2 regions of the Arthrobacter jinronghuae genome follow, and region 1 is predicted to be linked to the other one. Evidence: riboswitches for the same ligand, from Rfam matches in the RefSeq annotation. Region 1 holds a riboswitch; the other holds the start of a gene.
The links. Region 1 has a riboswitch for cyclic di-AMP ahead of N2K98_RS08580 (LysM peptidoglycan-binding domain-containing protein). Riboswitches for the same ligand answer to the same signal wherever they lie in the genome.
Positions count from the first base shown of each region.

Region 1 (7,543 bases):
CCGCCCGCCTCATCGAAGCCGCGGAAGGTAGCGGAGGCGACACCGACGTCGGGCTCGTAGATCCTGCGGACGCCCGCTGCCCGGCAGACGTCCGCCGTCGCATCGGTACTGGCGTTGTCCACTACCAGCACCTCGTCCGGCTGCCGTGTCTGCCGGGCCACCGCGCGCAGGCACGCAGCAAGCATGGCGGCGTCGTTATGGGAGGGGATCACCACTGTAATAGTCGACATCGCGTCCTGGCTGCCGGTTGTCCGTTGCCCTCCGATTCTGCCACCGCATGCTTCCCCCGGCCACGGACGGGAAGGCTGCAGGCGGGCGGCACGGTCAAGTGGTGCACTCCGGTGCCGCCTTTGTCCACCTAAGCCGTCACGGCGCTTAATCCGCGGACATGCGGGGCCATATTCCTTGGCGGCCCGAAAGCACCCGGACTAGCGTTGCTCAACTGCGGCACGTTGCCGCGGCATCTCCCCTTTCTCCTAGGAGCAGTTTCAATGCTTATTTCAGGCCTGCTGGTCGGGTTGGCACTCGGATTCGTTATGCAGCGGGGCCGCTTCTGCGTCACCGGTGCCTTCCGGGATGTCTGGGTCACACGCAATACCCGCTGGCTCACCGCGTTCCTGGTGGTTGTGGCCGTGCAGAGCGTCGGCGTATTCGCCTTGGACGCTGCCGGCGTCATTACCCTGCAGGCCGAGGCGTTCCCCTGGCTGGCGACCATCGTGGGCGGCTTCATCTTCGGCTTTGCCATCGTGCTGGCCGGCGGCTGCGCCACCGGAACCTACTACCGCGCCGGTGAGGGCCTGGTCGGCAGCTGGCTGGCGCTGATCTCCTACGCACTGTTCGCGGCGATCATGAAGACCGGGCCCCTGGCCGGCTTCAACACCGCCATGCGCTCCGTGACCGTGGAGCAGAGCAATTTCTACTCCGTCCTGGGTATCTCCCCGTGGCTGTTCGTGGCGGTACTTGTGGCTGCGGTGGCCCTGGCCGTCCGGCACCACCTGGCCAAGCCGAAATTCGCCATGGCCTCCCTGCCGGCGTCGAAAACCGGACTGGCGCACCTCTTGTTCGAAAAGCCGTGGAACGCCTTCGCCACTGCCGTTGTCATCGGGCTCATTGCCACGGCAGCCTGGCCGCTGAGCTGGGCCACCGGCCGGGAGGACGGCCTGGGCATCACCACCCCCTCCTCCAAGCTGGTCAGCTACCTGGTCACCGGCGACGCCGAACTCGTGGACTGGGGCGTGTACCTGGTCATCGGCATCCTGCTCGGCTCCTTCATCGCAGCCAAGGGCAGCGGCGAATTCCGGGTCCGGGTCCCCGACGCCGCCACGGCAGTCAAGAGCCTCGGCGGCGGTGCCCTGATGGGCATCGGCGCCGCCCTGGCCGGCGGCTGCACCATCGGCAACGCCATGGTGCAGACGGCCCAGTTCACCTTCCAGGGCTGGACCGCGCTGATCTTCATGATCCTCGGCACCGGCGTGGCTGCGAAACTCACCATCATGAACCGCCGCCCGGCGCCTGCCTCCGCACGCGTTCCCGTCGGCGTCTAATTCCCCCACCAAAAGCTAGAAAAGGAAATACACCATGGCACAGGTCACCCTGGAAACCAACGGATCCGTCTGCCCCTTCCCCCTCGTGGAGGCCAAGCAGGCCATGACAACGCTTACGAGCGGCGACGAACTCGTCATCCACTTCGACTGCACCCAGGCCACGGACGCCATTCCGCGCTGGGCTGCGGAGAGCGGTTACCCGGTCACGGATTTCTCCAAGCGCGGTCCCGCGGAGTGGTCCATCACCGTGCAGAAGGCCTAGTCCTTCCGACGGGCACGGCTGGGCTGGACCCGCGGCGGCTCTCCCGGCATCTTCGGATAGTCCGGCGGGAAGGGCAGCTCGCCCAGCCCGTCGGCCAGGTCCCGTTCCCACCAGTCCAGCAGGACGTCGATGGACCCCGGCCGGGCTGACATTTCCGCCCAAGGGTCCCCGACAGTGCGCAGCCGCTCCGGGACGGTCTGCATCGTGAAGTCCCCCGGATGCACCCGTTCCAGTTCATCCCAGGTGATCGGGCAGGAGACGGGTGCGTTCGGGAGCGCGCGGGGGCTGTACGCACCGGCCATGGTGCGGTCGCGGTTGGCCTGGTTGAAGTCCACGAACACGCGTTGGCCGCGCTCCTCCTTCCACCAGGCCGTGGTCACCTTGTCCGGCATCCGGCGCTCCACCTCCCTGGCCGCCGCAATCACCGCGTGCCGGACGTCCAGGAATTCACGCTCCGGCCGGATCGGGGCGAACAGGTGGATGCCCCGGTTGCCCGAGGTCTTGATGAACGCGTCGAGCCCGGCCTCCGCGAGGATGGACCGCAGTTCCCGGGCCGGACGCACGGCGTCGTCGAAATCCGTGCCCGGCTGGGGATCCAGGTCGATCCGCAGCTGGTCCGGGTTGTCGGTGTCTTCCGCCCGTGACGGCCAGGGATGGAAAACCACCGTGTTCATCTGGGCCGCCCAAACCGCGGCGGCCGGCTCATCCAGCACCACCTGCGGGTGTGAACGGGCGCTCGGGTATTTCACGGTGACGGCGCGCATCCAGTCCGGCATTCCACGCGGCGGATTCTTGGAAAAGAACACCTCGCCGTCGATGCCCTCCGGAAAGCGCTCCAGCGAGACGGGCCGGCCGCCGTTGGCCCGGATGAATGCCTCGCCCACCTCCGCGAGATAACGGGCCAGATCCAGTTTCGTAATTCCGGGATTCGGCCAGAGGACCCGTCCTGGACTGGAGATGCGGACCTGCCGCTCCCCCTCCGGGCCGGGAACGGTCAAGGTGGTTTCCTCGCGTGCCATGGCTCTGCTTTCCCTCATCGGACAGTGTGGGAAAGAGGTTACCGTGTCAGGCGGCAGGCTTCGCCGGTACCGGTTCCGACGGTGCGCCGGGCCGGTAGTTCTTCCGCCCGTGGACAAAGTGGTACAGCACCGTGGAGGCCAGCAGGACGGCGGCCAGCACCCAGTACATGCCGTGGAATCCCATCAGCGGCAGGAGCATTCCCAGCAGCAGCGGGCCAAGGCCCACCCCGGCATCCATCAGGATGAAGAACGTGGACGTGGCCAGGCCGATTCGAGCCGGCGGCGCCGTCGTCACGGCAATCGCCTGCGCACACGGCATCAGCGCACCGAAGCCGAACCCCACGAACACGCCGGCCAGGGCCAGCACCGTGTCATTGGGGGCGTAGGCCAGCAGCGCCAGGCCGACGGCGAAGGACACGAGCGTGGGATAGACCACGGCGTTGTCGCCGTGCCGGTCCTGGATGCGCCCCACAAACAGCCGTGAAACCAGCACCACGCACGCATAGACCACAAAGAAGAGGCTGGCGCCGAGCACCAGGCCTTCTGTCTGCGCGTAGGAGTTCAGGAAGGAGAGGATGCCGGCATAAGCCGCGCCGGCAATAAACATCACCGATGCAATGGCCAGGGCCGACGGATCGATGATGTCCGTCAGGTGCATCCGCCACTTGTTCTCCTGTTCCTCGGCCGTTGGCGTGCGTTCAGGCAGGGACAGCACCAGCGACAACACCAGTGCGACGGCAGCGCAGCCGGCAGCAAACAGGAACAGCGCGCGGTAACTGACGGACTCCGCCAGGAACACGGCCAGGAACGGGCCCACTGCAGTGGCCAGCGTGGTGGAGATGCCGAAGTAGCCGGTGCCCTCACCCCGCCGGTGGACGGGAATCAATCCCATTACGGAGGCGGAAATACTCGTGCTGGCCGCTCCGAATGCCATGCCGTGCAGGATCCGGACGGTCAGGAGCAGCGCCAGGCTGGACGCGGGGATGTACAGCAGCGACGCGACCACGAACACCGCAAGGCTCACGACCAGCAGCCTCCGCCGCCCCACGAAGTCCAGGAACTTGCCGGCGAACACCCTTGCCGCCAAGGCACCGAGGACGAAGGATCCGGAAGCGAATCCGGCGGCACTGTCGGATGCGGAGAACTCCTGCACCGTATAGAGCGCCATGGTGGTCATCAACAGATAAAACACCAGTGAGATAAAGAGATTGGTGATGATCGCCAGCACAAATCCCCTAGTCCATAATTTAGAACCGCTGCCAGCCACTGCCTTCTCCTGTTTGCTCGGAACAAACGACCCATATTGAAAGGCCGCCTAACAACCTTACGCGCCGTCTCCGCCGGCCGGGAAATCGGCCTGCTGCCTCCGTCCGCGGGCTGGATTGGAGGAAATTTCAGTGATCCCGGACACTTTTTGCCCGTGCCCTGGTGCGGTTGTGACGCAGGGGAAAACATCAGTCACTCCTGTACCGGAGGGTGGACTTCTCCGACCCCAAGTCGCCCCGGGCTGGACGCCGTTTCCGGAGTAGTGATACAGCTGTTACCAGTGGGATCACACGCGTAACACCTGCCACGCCGCCTGGAAACTGCGGGCCGATCGGCATAAAGGGCGACGCTGTTAATATTGAGACTGGAGCAGGCCGAAGTGGCCGTTGAGGCCTATTTCGGGTAGCATATCGCGCCCCCGATCACACGCCTGAGAGAAGCAGATCACACAATGGTTATCCAACCGTAACTATCTTGTACGGTTATACCCATGCCGCTTTCTGATGCGGCTCCCCCGGGCTTGTTACCTAGCTCTGCCGCTGGTCCCGGGGTCCACAGAACGCACAACCACGGCAGAGGCGGGGGAACCAATTATGGGTTCCTTGAATCCTTGGGGTTAAGTCTCCGGTTTCACCGGCGGCCGGGTGTCTCCCATCCGAATCCGACAGCTCACCTCGCAGGTATCGGGAGAGGTTATTACATGACTTTCAACAAGACTCGTGGACGCCACCGCGCCGAGAACACCGTCGCAGCAGGCCGTGCACGGACCATCGGCAGCACCGCAGCCGTCGTCGTTGCCGGCTCCGGCATCATGCTCGGTATGGCCGCACCGGCCTCCGCCGGTGTTGTCGCCAACGACAACTACACCCCGGCACAGGCCGTTGCACCGGCTGCTCCGGTAGCTGCCGCACCGGTGGAAGCCGCACCGGTAGCTGCCCCCGCAGCTGCTGCCGCCACCCACACCGTTGTATCCGGTGACACCCTGGGCCAGATCTCCGCCGCTTACGGCGTTGGCCTGGACTCCGTCCTGGCACTCAACGGCTTGTCCCTGGCATCCATCATCTACCCCGGCGACGTCATCACCGTTGCCGGCGAAGCTGCTCCGGCTGCCGCACCCGCTGCGTTCTACGCCGCTCCGGCAGCTGCAGTAGCTGCACCGGTTGAGCCCGCCAACACCGGCGTGGTCACCACCCAGTCCACCAACATCACGCCGGCTGCAGCAACCCCCGCAGCCAGCGGCACCAATGCCATCATGCTGGCTTCGGCACAGTCGCAGCTGGGCGCAGCCCAGGACTGCACCGTTCTGGTTGAGGTTGCCCTGCGCGCCGCAGGCCACAGCGTCGGAGACCTCGGTCCCGCACAGCTGGCCGCCTACGGCACCCAGGTCTCCACCCCGGAGCCCGGTGACATGGTCTACTACGCTGACGGCGGCATGGGCCTGGCCCACATTGCCATCTACATCGGCAACGGCGAGGCCATCCACAGCGGCTGGAACGGCAACCAGACCGTAGTCCAGTCCGTCAACGTCGGCTCCGGCCCCGTGTTCTACCGCGCATAAGGCTTCCTAGCCCCACAGCGCCAAAATGAGCGTCCGACCCGCAAGGGCCGGGCGCTCATTGCGTTAAGCGGTCAGCCCCCGGACGCATCAGGGCACAAACCGGTAGCCCATGCCGTGTTCGGTCAGCAGGTGCTCCGGAGCAGCAGGGTCACGCTCCAGTTTCCGCCTCAGCTGTCCGATGTACAGCCGCAGATAGCCCGAGTCCGTGGTGCCCGGCCCCCAGACATTGGTCAGCAGCGCCTGCTGGGTGACCAGCATCCCCGGATGGGCGAGCAGTTCGGACAGGAACCGCCACTCGGTGGGCGTCAGGCGGATGTCCGAGCCGTCGTCGAGCCGGGCGATGCGCCGCGCGGCGAGGTCCACCCGCACCGTTCCGAACGTGATTTCGCTGGGGCCGGCAGCCGCGGGCGATCGGCGGGAAAGCGCCCGGATCCGGGCCAGCAGCTCCTCGGTGGAGAAGGGTTTGGTGACGTAGTCATCCGCCCCCAGATCCAGCGCCCGGACCTTGTCCGCCGGGTCGATCCGGCCCGAGACCACCAGGATGGGCACGGCACTCCAGCCACGGACGGCCTCGATGACATCCATGCCGCTGAGCCCCGGCATGCCCAGGTCCAGCACCAACAGGTCCGGATGGGTGTCCACGGCCTTCCGGATTGCGGCGCTGCCGCTTTCCGCTGTCACTACCTCATAGCCGTAGGCGCTCAGGGTGATCCGCAGTGCCCGGAGGATCTGCACGTCATCGTCGGCGATCAGGATCTTCATCCGGCCACCGCCGGGGAGTGTTGTCCACCCGCGGGGACGCGGTGCCTGGCGGCCGGCAGTGAGAGGACCATGGTCAGTCCGCCGCCGGGGGTGTCTTCGGTTTCCAGTGTTCCGCCCATTCCTTCCGTAAATCCCTTGGCCAGGGCCAGGCCCAGGCCGAGCCCGGTTGAATTATCGATGTCCCCGAGCCGCTGGAAGGGCACAAAGATCTCACCCCGCCGCTGCTCCGGAACGCCCGGTCCCGAGTCTATGACGCGGATTTCCACCCGGCCGGCAAACTCGCTGACGGACAGCACGCATTTGACGCCGTCCGGGCTGAAGCGCACCGCATTGGCCAGCAGGTTGACCAGCACCCGCTGCAGCAGCACCGGATCCGCCAGGACCACGCGGGGAACCGTGGGGATCTCCAGTTCCACGTCCGCCGGGCCCAGTTCCAGCTCCTCGAGCGCGGGCAGCACCGCATCCACGACATTCAGCGGCTCCAGGCTCACCCCGACGACGCCGGCCTGCAGCCTGCTCACGTCCAGCAGGCTGGTGACCAGGCCGGAAAGGGAGGCCAGCGATTCCTCGGCGGTGGCAAGAAGTTCGCTGCGGTCCTGCTCGGACCAGGTGACGTCCGTGGCCCGCAGGCCGGTGACGGCCGCGGTCGCGGCGGTCAGCGGACGGCGCAGGTCGTGCCCGACGGCGGCCAGCAGCGCCGTGCGGACCTTGTCCGCCGCGGCCAGGGAGCCCAGTCCCCTGGCGGTTTCTGTCAGTTCCCGGTGTTCCAGTGCTGCCTCCATCTGCGCGGTGATGACCGCCAGCAGCCGCCGGTCAGACGCCGCCAGTTCGCGCCCCCACAGGTCCAGGAAGCACCGCTCCCCGACCGGCAGGCGGGTCAGGGCGGGGTCGTCGGGCGAGACGGAGGCCGGCCAGTCGCCGTCGGCATACAGGTCTTCACCCTCTGACCGGATACGTGCGGCGCTGACATTGAAGGCCTCGCGGGTGCGGCTCACCAGGGCACCCAGTGCGTCCTCCCCGCGCAGCACGCTGCCGGCGACGGACGCCAGCAGCTCGGATTCCGACGCCGAACGCCGGGCGGTGCGGGCGCGCCGGGCGGCGGCGTCCACGACGTAACTGACGAGCATCGCGT
Region 1 covers NZ_CP104263.1:1,826,699-1,834,241, reverse strand. Annotated here, with positions in the region: gene N2K98_RS08605 (glycosyltransferase family 2 protein) at 1-230, opposite strand, end outside; gene N2K98_RS08600 (YeeE/YedE family protein) at 492-1,544, shown strand; gene N2K98_RS08595 (sulfurtransferase TusA family protein) at 1,579-1,806, shown strand; gene ligD (non-homologous end-joining DNA ligase) at 1,803-2,825, opposite strand; gene N2K98_RS08585 (MFS transporter) at 2,872-4,053, opposite strand; cyclic di-AMP (ydaO/yuaA leader) riboswitch at 4,642-4,788, shown strand; gene N2K98_RS08580 (LysM peptidoglycan-binding domain-containing protein) at 4,792-5,649, shown strand; gene N2K98_RS08575 (response regulator) at 5,737-6,411, opposite strand; gene N2K98_RS08570 (ATP-binding protein) at 6,408-7,543, opposite strand, start outside.

Region 2 (7,543 bases), 1.3 Mb from region 1:
GACGTATAGACGTGCCGTTCCATCCCGGTGTCCGGGAGCGGGGTACCCGGCCGGAGCTGGACATCCACCACATTGAAGGTCTGCTTGCCATCGTCATCCACTCCGGCGCAGTACCGCAGGCTGATGAGCTGGGCCGGATCCCAGATCACCCCTTCTGAGACCAGGAACCCGGCCACCAAGTCGAAGTCGTCGCCGGGCGTCCGCATGGTGACGGTGAAGGACTTACCCATCACCCGGATTTCCAGCGGTTCTTCCCCCGCCAATACGTCGTCCCGCCGGCTGACGGTCCCGTCCAACCGGAAGCGTGTGACCCGCCCTCGCTGGGTAACCCGTCCCATGGTGTCTCCCTGTCTTTAGTGCATTGACTCTGGCTCCGGGTGGCCGGGGCTTCCCGGGGTGTCCTGCTCGCCGTGCATACCAGTGGCCGGGCTTATCCGGACGGTGCGCGGTTGACCTGCCATGGCAGGGGCAGCGCCATCACGGCCTGGTCCCTGATGCAGCCCTCCGGCGGCACCACCATAACGGCGTCCGCCTCGGCCAGTCCGCGGAGCATCCCGGAGCGGAAATACGGCGAAGGCATGGCCCGGTCTTCCTGGATGCTGCAGGGAACCAGCCGGGTCCTTCCGGGCAATGGTTCCAGATCCACACCCGCAAGGACATGCCGTTCACGGGAAATCGGTGCCCCGCGGAGTCCGTCCAGCAGCGGTTGGACGATCGTGAAGACGGCCATCATCGCGGCCAGCGGGTTGCCGGGCAGCGCTACCAGCAGGCGGCCGTCCTGCAACCGGGCCAGCATGGTGGGATGCCCCGGACGCATGGCAATTCCGTCAACGAGGAGTTCAGCCTCGACCTCTTCCAAGGCACGGCGCAGGTGATCCGCGTCCGAACGTCCGGTGCCGCCGGTAGTGACGAGGACGTCGCCGGAAGACATTGCGATGGAGAGTTCATCCGTGGCTTCGCTGCTCAGCGCCGCCACCACATCCTCCAGCCGGTCCGGCAGGCGCCGGACGACGTCGATGCGTCCGCCCAGCATCGTGATCAGCTGCGGCAGCTGGGGTCCAAAGGTGTCCCGGACCTGTCCGGGCTCGGGCAGGCCGGCTTCGATGACTTCATCTCCGGTCAGCAGCAGGGACACGCGCGGGGAGCGCAGCACCGGCAGGGTGTCATGTCCGCACACGGCAGCCAGTGCAATATGGGCCGGGTTGAGCAGCTTGCCCGCAGGGATAGTGGTCTCCCCCGCCGCCGCCTCTTCGCCGGCCGGGCGGATATGTTCGCCGGCACGCGGTTCCGACTCCTTTGCCTGGTCGCTGAGCGTCAGCTGCGGCGGCGTTGTGGCCGACACCGTTCCGCTTTCGGAGCGCAGGACGGCTTCGGCGCCTTCGGGGATAAGCCCGCCGGTGAGGATCTGCACGGCCTCGCCCGGCTGAAGGGCACGGCGGCCCGATTCACGGTGGATCTGCCAGCGCTCCACCTCGGGTTCCTCATGGGTAATGACAGTCCACGGCGGCGGCCCCGCGACAACCCATCCGTCCATGGCCGCTGAGGCGTAATGCGGTACCGGTTGCAGGGCACTGGTTTCGAGGGCCAGAATCCGGCCGAGTGCCTCGTCGAGGGGCACCGTCTCATACGGCAGTGGACGGGCGGCCGCATAGGCGGCGTGGCGGGCCTGCGCCCAGGAGGCATTGGGCTGGGCCGGCAGGATGACGGGTGCGGCATGTTCGCTCATCGGACATCTCCTTCCGCTGCAGCGTTCCGGCACTGTTCCGTGGCTACGGCCATGGCAGATTCCATGGCGACGGCGTCGCCGGCCTGGCCGCTGCCGGCGGCGAGGCCCGCCGCATATCCGACAATGAAGGTGGTCAGCGGGGCGGCGGGCCGCACCACGCTGTGCGCTGCAGCTGCAGCCAGATCGAGGACAGCGGAGACATCCACCGGTGTGCCCTCGAGTTCCAGCGCCTGCAGCAGCCTGCCGCTCCACGCCTCGAGTTGTTCCTGCTGGCTTGCCATTCGTGCTCCTTCGTTTCGCTTGGGGACCGCCCGGTGCTACGGCAGGTCCCCGGCGCTCACACCCAAGGTTTGTGCATCGTTCCAGGTGTCAACATCGGCTGTACTCGTCGGGGGAACATCAACACCCCTCCATTGCACCCTAGCAAGCAACGCCTTCATGGGCTTGTTCGCTAAACCCTCTGCGGCCAGGGAATCAACAGCGGCGCGCAGGTCAGCTGTGCGGTAAAGCGCCGCCAGCGGCTGGCGGGTGCCGCTGGAATCCACTGCCAGCAGGCTCTCTGCGGGCGGCACGGCCGCCGCAGCCAGCAGGGCCCGGACAGCGGCGGCGACCTGCGGCATATCGCAGGCCAGGACCATCGTCCACGGGCTTTCGCCGCTGTCCCGGTTCCCATCCGCCAGGGCGGCCAGGGCGGCGACGGCGGCTCCGACCGCTGCTGCCGGTCCGGCGTAGGCCGGCTCCTCGCGGACCAGCAGCGGTCTCCCCGGGCACCCGGCCGGTACGGTGGAACCGAGCAGCTTCGCCAGCTCCGGCGGCCCCGCGACGGCGACATTTCGTGCATCCGGCACGGCGGCAAGGGTGGTTTCCAACAGGGTTCGCTCCCCGGCCAGGAGCAGCGCCTTGGGTGTGCCTCCAAGGCGCGTGGAACGGCCGCCCGCCAGGATCACTGCATCATAAGCAGCGGACATCAGGCAGCCGTGTCATTCTGCAGGAACGGGTCCCACTGCGGCGACGGACGTTCCAGCTCGCGGATCTGCCAGCGCGCACCCCGGGGTGCCTTGGGAGATACCCGCAGCTCCCAGCCGAGTTGGGCCAGCGTCCGGTCCCCTTTGCTGTTGTTGCACCGCAGGCAGCAGGCCACCAGGTTTTCCCAGCTGTCATCGCCGCCGCGGGACCGCGGCACCACGTGGTCCACGGTAGCCGCCGCCTTTCCGCAATAGGCGCATTCATGGTTATCCCGGCGCAGGACGCCCCTTCGGGTGGCAACGGTGCCCTCCCGGTAGGGAATCTTCACGTACCGGTGGAGCAGGATCACCGAAGGTCGAGGGAGGATTTCGTTGGGCCCGACCACGGGCTCGCCGCTTTCCGCCACCACACTCGCCTTTCCATTCAGGACCAGCACCAAGGCGCGGCGGAAAGTGATCACGGCCAACGGTTCATATCCAGCATTCAGAACGAGAGTGCGCATGCACATACCTCTTCGCCTGCCGCCCGCGAACCGGTGAGTACAAGACACCGCTTCGCCAACGGCACATCGGATTGTCTATGCAAGAGTAGAACGCGATCGCCATCTTTGCTATTTATGCCGGTGGGACAGGGGTCCGGCCCCGGCCAGCAGTACCCGCCTGCGTCCGTGCCCGGGCTGCGGTTCAACAAGGGTTTAACCAGGCAAGGCCCCTCCCGAAGGAGGGGCCTTGCCGGAATGCTGTGCCGGGAGCTGCTTAGCCGCCTACGCGGATGTAGACGCCGCCGGAGCCGAGCTCGGCCGGAGCCACAACGGTGGATCCACCGTTGAAACCGCCGTGCACGGCCTGGCCGCCGCCCACGTACACGGCGATGTGGGCCATGCCCATCCCGCCGTCTGCGTAGTAGATAAGGTCACCGGGGATGGCCTCAGCTGCGCTCACCGTCCGTCCAAGGGAGAGGTAGCTTGCAGGCCAGCCGTGGTGGTTGATTCCGGCCGCCGCCAGTGCATTGGTAACCAGCCGGGTGCAGTCCTGGCCGATGCCCAGCTGCGCGTAGGCAGCTGCTGCAATGGTGGATGCCACACCGGAAGGCGCGCTCTGCGTCGGCTGCACGGGGGCCGGCGTGCTCAGGGTTGTGGCCTGAGCAGCAGGAACCGCCTTGGCAGGGGCACGCGTGTCCGCAGCCACGGCAGCCGGTGCAGGTGCTTCGGCAACCGGAGCTACCGGTTCGGCCACGGGAGCCGGAGTGGTTCCGGCAATGCTGTCCCGTTCGAACGAAACCGGCGCATTTCCGGAGACCTGGAGGGTCTTGACCGAGGAAAGATCCAGGGTGCTTGTCTGGACGTCGCGCATGGCGTCTGCCCCGGAGGCATTGGCCGCGACACCGGTGGTCAGTACCAGCCCGGAGGCCGCCGCGATCACGGCGGCCTGGCGGCCCACCGTTCCGGCGTTGGCACTGACGGCGCCGGCAAGGGCGTTCAGCGTGGTGGTGCGTTCCACCGGCGCCCGGTGGCGGGCGCGCTCAATTGTCGAAGTCATGCTGTCTCGAAACCGGGCTTAGCTGACGCGGACGAAGCTGGCGCCCGGCAGATCGGAGAGTGCGTGCAGGCCGGTGTTCATGCCGTTGAGGCCACCACTGACTACCTGGCCGTTGCCAACGTAGATCGCGACGTGGCCGCCGGTGATCACGAGGTCGCCGGGAGCCGGAGTGGAAACTACGGAACCGAACTGGAAGAACTGGCCGGGGGCCAGGTCGCCGACGGACTTGCCGACGGAGCGCAGTGCGTTCTCGACCATGGCGGTGCAATCCTGCGCCACACCGATCTGGCCGTAGGCGGAGGCAACCAGGCCGGCCGCGACGTTGCCGGAAGCCGGAGCTTCGACAGCTGCCGAGGTGGAGGAAGCTGCCACTACGGCGGGGCCGGAGGCTGCCGGGGCGGTGCGGGCGGCTGCGGCATTCTTGGTGGCTGCTGCCTGGGTTGCTGCGGCCTGCGAGGCTGCCAGCTCTTCGGCTGCCTGGGCTGCGGCCTCTTCGGCTGCAACCTGTGCGCGGTATTCGGCGCCCGAGGTGGAGCTGGGGGCAACCAGGGGAAGCTCGAACGGTGCGTTGGCGGGAGCGGTAACGCTGCCGGCCACGATGTTCAGGGGGGTTGCTGCGAGTGCCTGGCGGTCCGTGCTAACGGAAGAAGCCTGTGCAGGAAGTCCGGCAGCCAGCACGAGGCCGGATGCTGCAACTACGACGGCGGCCTGGCGGCCTACGGTTCCGGCGTTGCTGCTGACTGCCTTGGAAAGTGCAGTAATCGGGTTGGTCTGTACGGTGGCAGCGCGACGGCGGCCATGAGCGTGTGATGACACAAGTTTGCCTCTCCCAATTGCCTACGAGGTGAGCTGTCGGATTCGGATGGGAGTCACCCGGTTGCCCGGCCAATGGCCTTTTGCAACTTAACCCCAAGGGTTTCTTTCGAAACCCGAAATTGGTTCCCCCGCCTCTGCCATGCGATTCTGCGAACGGACTTCAAACAGTGGCAGAGCTAGGCGATCTGTTCGAAGGTGCCCCACCTTTGGCGAATCGGGCACGAGGATGAGCGTACAGCAACATTTGAGGTATGTCACGTTCCGATCACGAAATGATATTCAACTGGTTACAACCAATTGATTTACGCGCTTACAACCAATTCAGCGGGTCCACTACTTCGCCGTTAACCATGACCTCGAAATGCAGGTGGCAGCCGGTTGAGGAACCGGTTGTACCGCTTGCGCCGACCAGGAATCCGCGGTCGACTTCGGTGCCCATGGTGACGGCAATGTTGGAAAGGTGGTTGTACGTCGTCTGTACTCCGTTGCCGTGATCAATCACCACGCGGTTGCCGCCGCCGTAGGGATGCCAGCCGGCGAAGACCACGGTGCCGGATGCCGCAGCGTTGACCGCGGTACCGCAGACGGCGGCGAAGTCCTGCCCGTTATGCATCTCGCCGTGCTCCCCGGTAATGGGGCTGACCCGGTGGCCAAACCCGGAGGTCTGCACCAAAGAAGAGTCCAGGGGCGCGGACAGTGTGCCCTTCGCCGCGGCAGGGACTGCATGCGAGCCGGCGGCAACGGTGATGGAGGCCAGCTTGGCGTCCGGGTCATATTTGCTGCTCAGCCCGGCCCGGGCGAATCCGATATCAGCGTTCGGGTCCGCCGAGACGGGCGCGTCGATCGCCGTCGGCTCGAGCTGGACCGGGTCGTCCGCCGCCGCATGCGTGGGCATGGCGGCCGTGAGGATCAGGCCCGACGTGGCAGCGGTAATGGCCACTTTCTGGGCGGCACAGCCCACGGACACGGACTTGGTTTCGGCGCGCCGACGGCCTGACGGTGAGGCGTTGCGCGGGCGCGCAGGTGCAATAGGAGCTGACGCGCGGCGTCGGCCCGAAGCAGCATGCTTCGACAAGTTATTCCCTCTCATGGATCGCCTGCGAAGTTAGCTGTCGGATTCGAGTAGAGAAAACTCGGCCTTTCCGGAAAAGGCGGGGCATCGCCTGCAACTATGCAGGAAATGCCGCCGGCCCCCGAAAGGCTTCACCCCAAGGCAGCATTGCTGCCGGAAAGTGGGTCCTCCGCCCCTGCCTGGACGAGTTTGGTGCTCCGGTCCGCTGGCAGGGCTCGGCGGACGGACCGGATAACGATGGTGTTTCAGCGTCGGAACTCACTATAGGGTAAATGTCACAAAAGTGACCATTCCGTTACCCAATAGGAGAAACAAAGACGTGGGAGGCCACTTCCGTAGGCAGTTCCAAGGCACCCTCGATGCCCGGAACGCGAACGGAAATATAGCCGCCTACAACCTCTGCGGTGATCTGGGCTCCGGGCCGCAGCCCCGCTTCGTCCAGTTGGGAAAGCAGTTCGGGTTCCACCTGGATGGGTTCCGCCAGCCGGACCAGCCGAAGCTTGGTCCCCGGCTCGGCCGTAGCGACAGTGGACACCAGGTCGACGACGCCGGTGATGAACACTTCCGCCGCCACCCCGCCGATTCCCTCGAGGCCGGGAATGGGATTGCCGTAGGGCGATTCCGTGGGGCGGCCCAACAGCTCATACAGCCGCCGTTCCACGCGCTCACTCATCACGTGTTCCCAGCGGCAGGCTTCATCGTGCACGTACGCCCAGTCAAGTCCGATGACGTCGGCAAGGAGCCGTTCGGCCAAACGGTGCTTGCGCATTACTTCGGTGGCCCGGCGCCGGCCCAGTTCCGTCAGCTCCAGCCGGCGCGTTCCGGCAACAACTACGAGCCCGTCACGTTCCATCCGTCCAATGGTCTGGGAAACCGTGGGGCCGGAGTGCCGCAGCCGTTCGGCAATGCGTGCACGGAGGGCAACAATGTTCTCTTCTTCCAGTTCCAGGATGGTCCTGAGATACATCTCAGTGGTGTCAATGAGATCCGTCATGACGGGCCGCTCCTAGTAAGGGAGGAAGAAGGGCAACGCACCGCTGCCCGGGGGTGTACGCCAACACGTTAGCCTATCCGCCGGACCGCCCGATAATTGCGCGGCGCCGGGCACAGGGTCTGGTGGCGGGCGTCATACATCGCCGCCTCCCGGGCGTGTACGGCAGAATGGAAGTGCATATCCGCCACCTTCGAAACCTGCTTGGAGCGTCACGCCATGGGCGATACCGCCGCACTGAAAATTCCCGCTGGACTCCTCCCGAAGGACGGCCGATTTGGTGCCGGTCCTTCCAAGGTACGCCCGGAACAAATGTCCGCACTCGCAGCGGCGGGAGCAAACCTGCTCGGCACCTCCCACCGGCAGGCTCCGGTACGGAACCTCGTGGGCAGTGTCCGTGAAGGCCTCACCGAGTTGTTCTCGGCTCCGGAGGG
Region 2 covers NZ_CP104263.1:573,725-581,267, reverse strand. Annotated here, with positions in the region: gene fdhD (formate dehydrogenase accessory sulfurtransferase FdhD) at 1-338, opposite strand, end outside; gene N2K98_RS02800 (molybdopterin molybdotransferase MoeA) at 431-1,726, opposite strand; gene N2K98_RS02795 (DUF6457 domain-containing protein) at 1,723-2,007, opposite strand; gene mobA (molybdenum cofactor guanylyltransferase) at 2,044-2,694, opposite strand; gene N2K98_RS02785 (HNH endonuclease) at 2,694-3,194, opposite strand; gene N2K98_RS02780 (NlpC/P60 family protein) at 3,448-4,230, opposite strand; gene N2K98_RS02775 (NlpC/P60 family protein) at 4,249-5,046, opposite strand; cyclic di-AMP (ydaO/yuaA leader) riboswitch at 5,050-5,208, opposite strand; gene N2K98_RS02770 (M23 family metallopeptidase) at 5,357-6,121, opposite strand; cyclic di-AMP (ydaO/yuaA leader) riboswitch at 6,125-6,323, opposite strand; gene N2K98_RS02765 (metal-dependent transcriptional regulator) at 6,414-7,112, opposite strand; gene serC (phosphoserine transaminase) at 7,329-7,543, shown strand, end outside.
Region 2: another riboswitch for cyclic di-AMP. It lies ahead of N2K98_RS02775 (NlpC/P60 family protein); the one in region 1 lies ahead of N2K98_RS08580 (LysM peptidoglycan-binding domain-containing protein).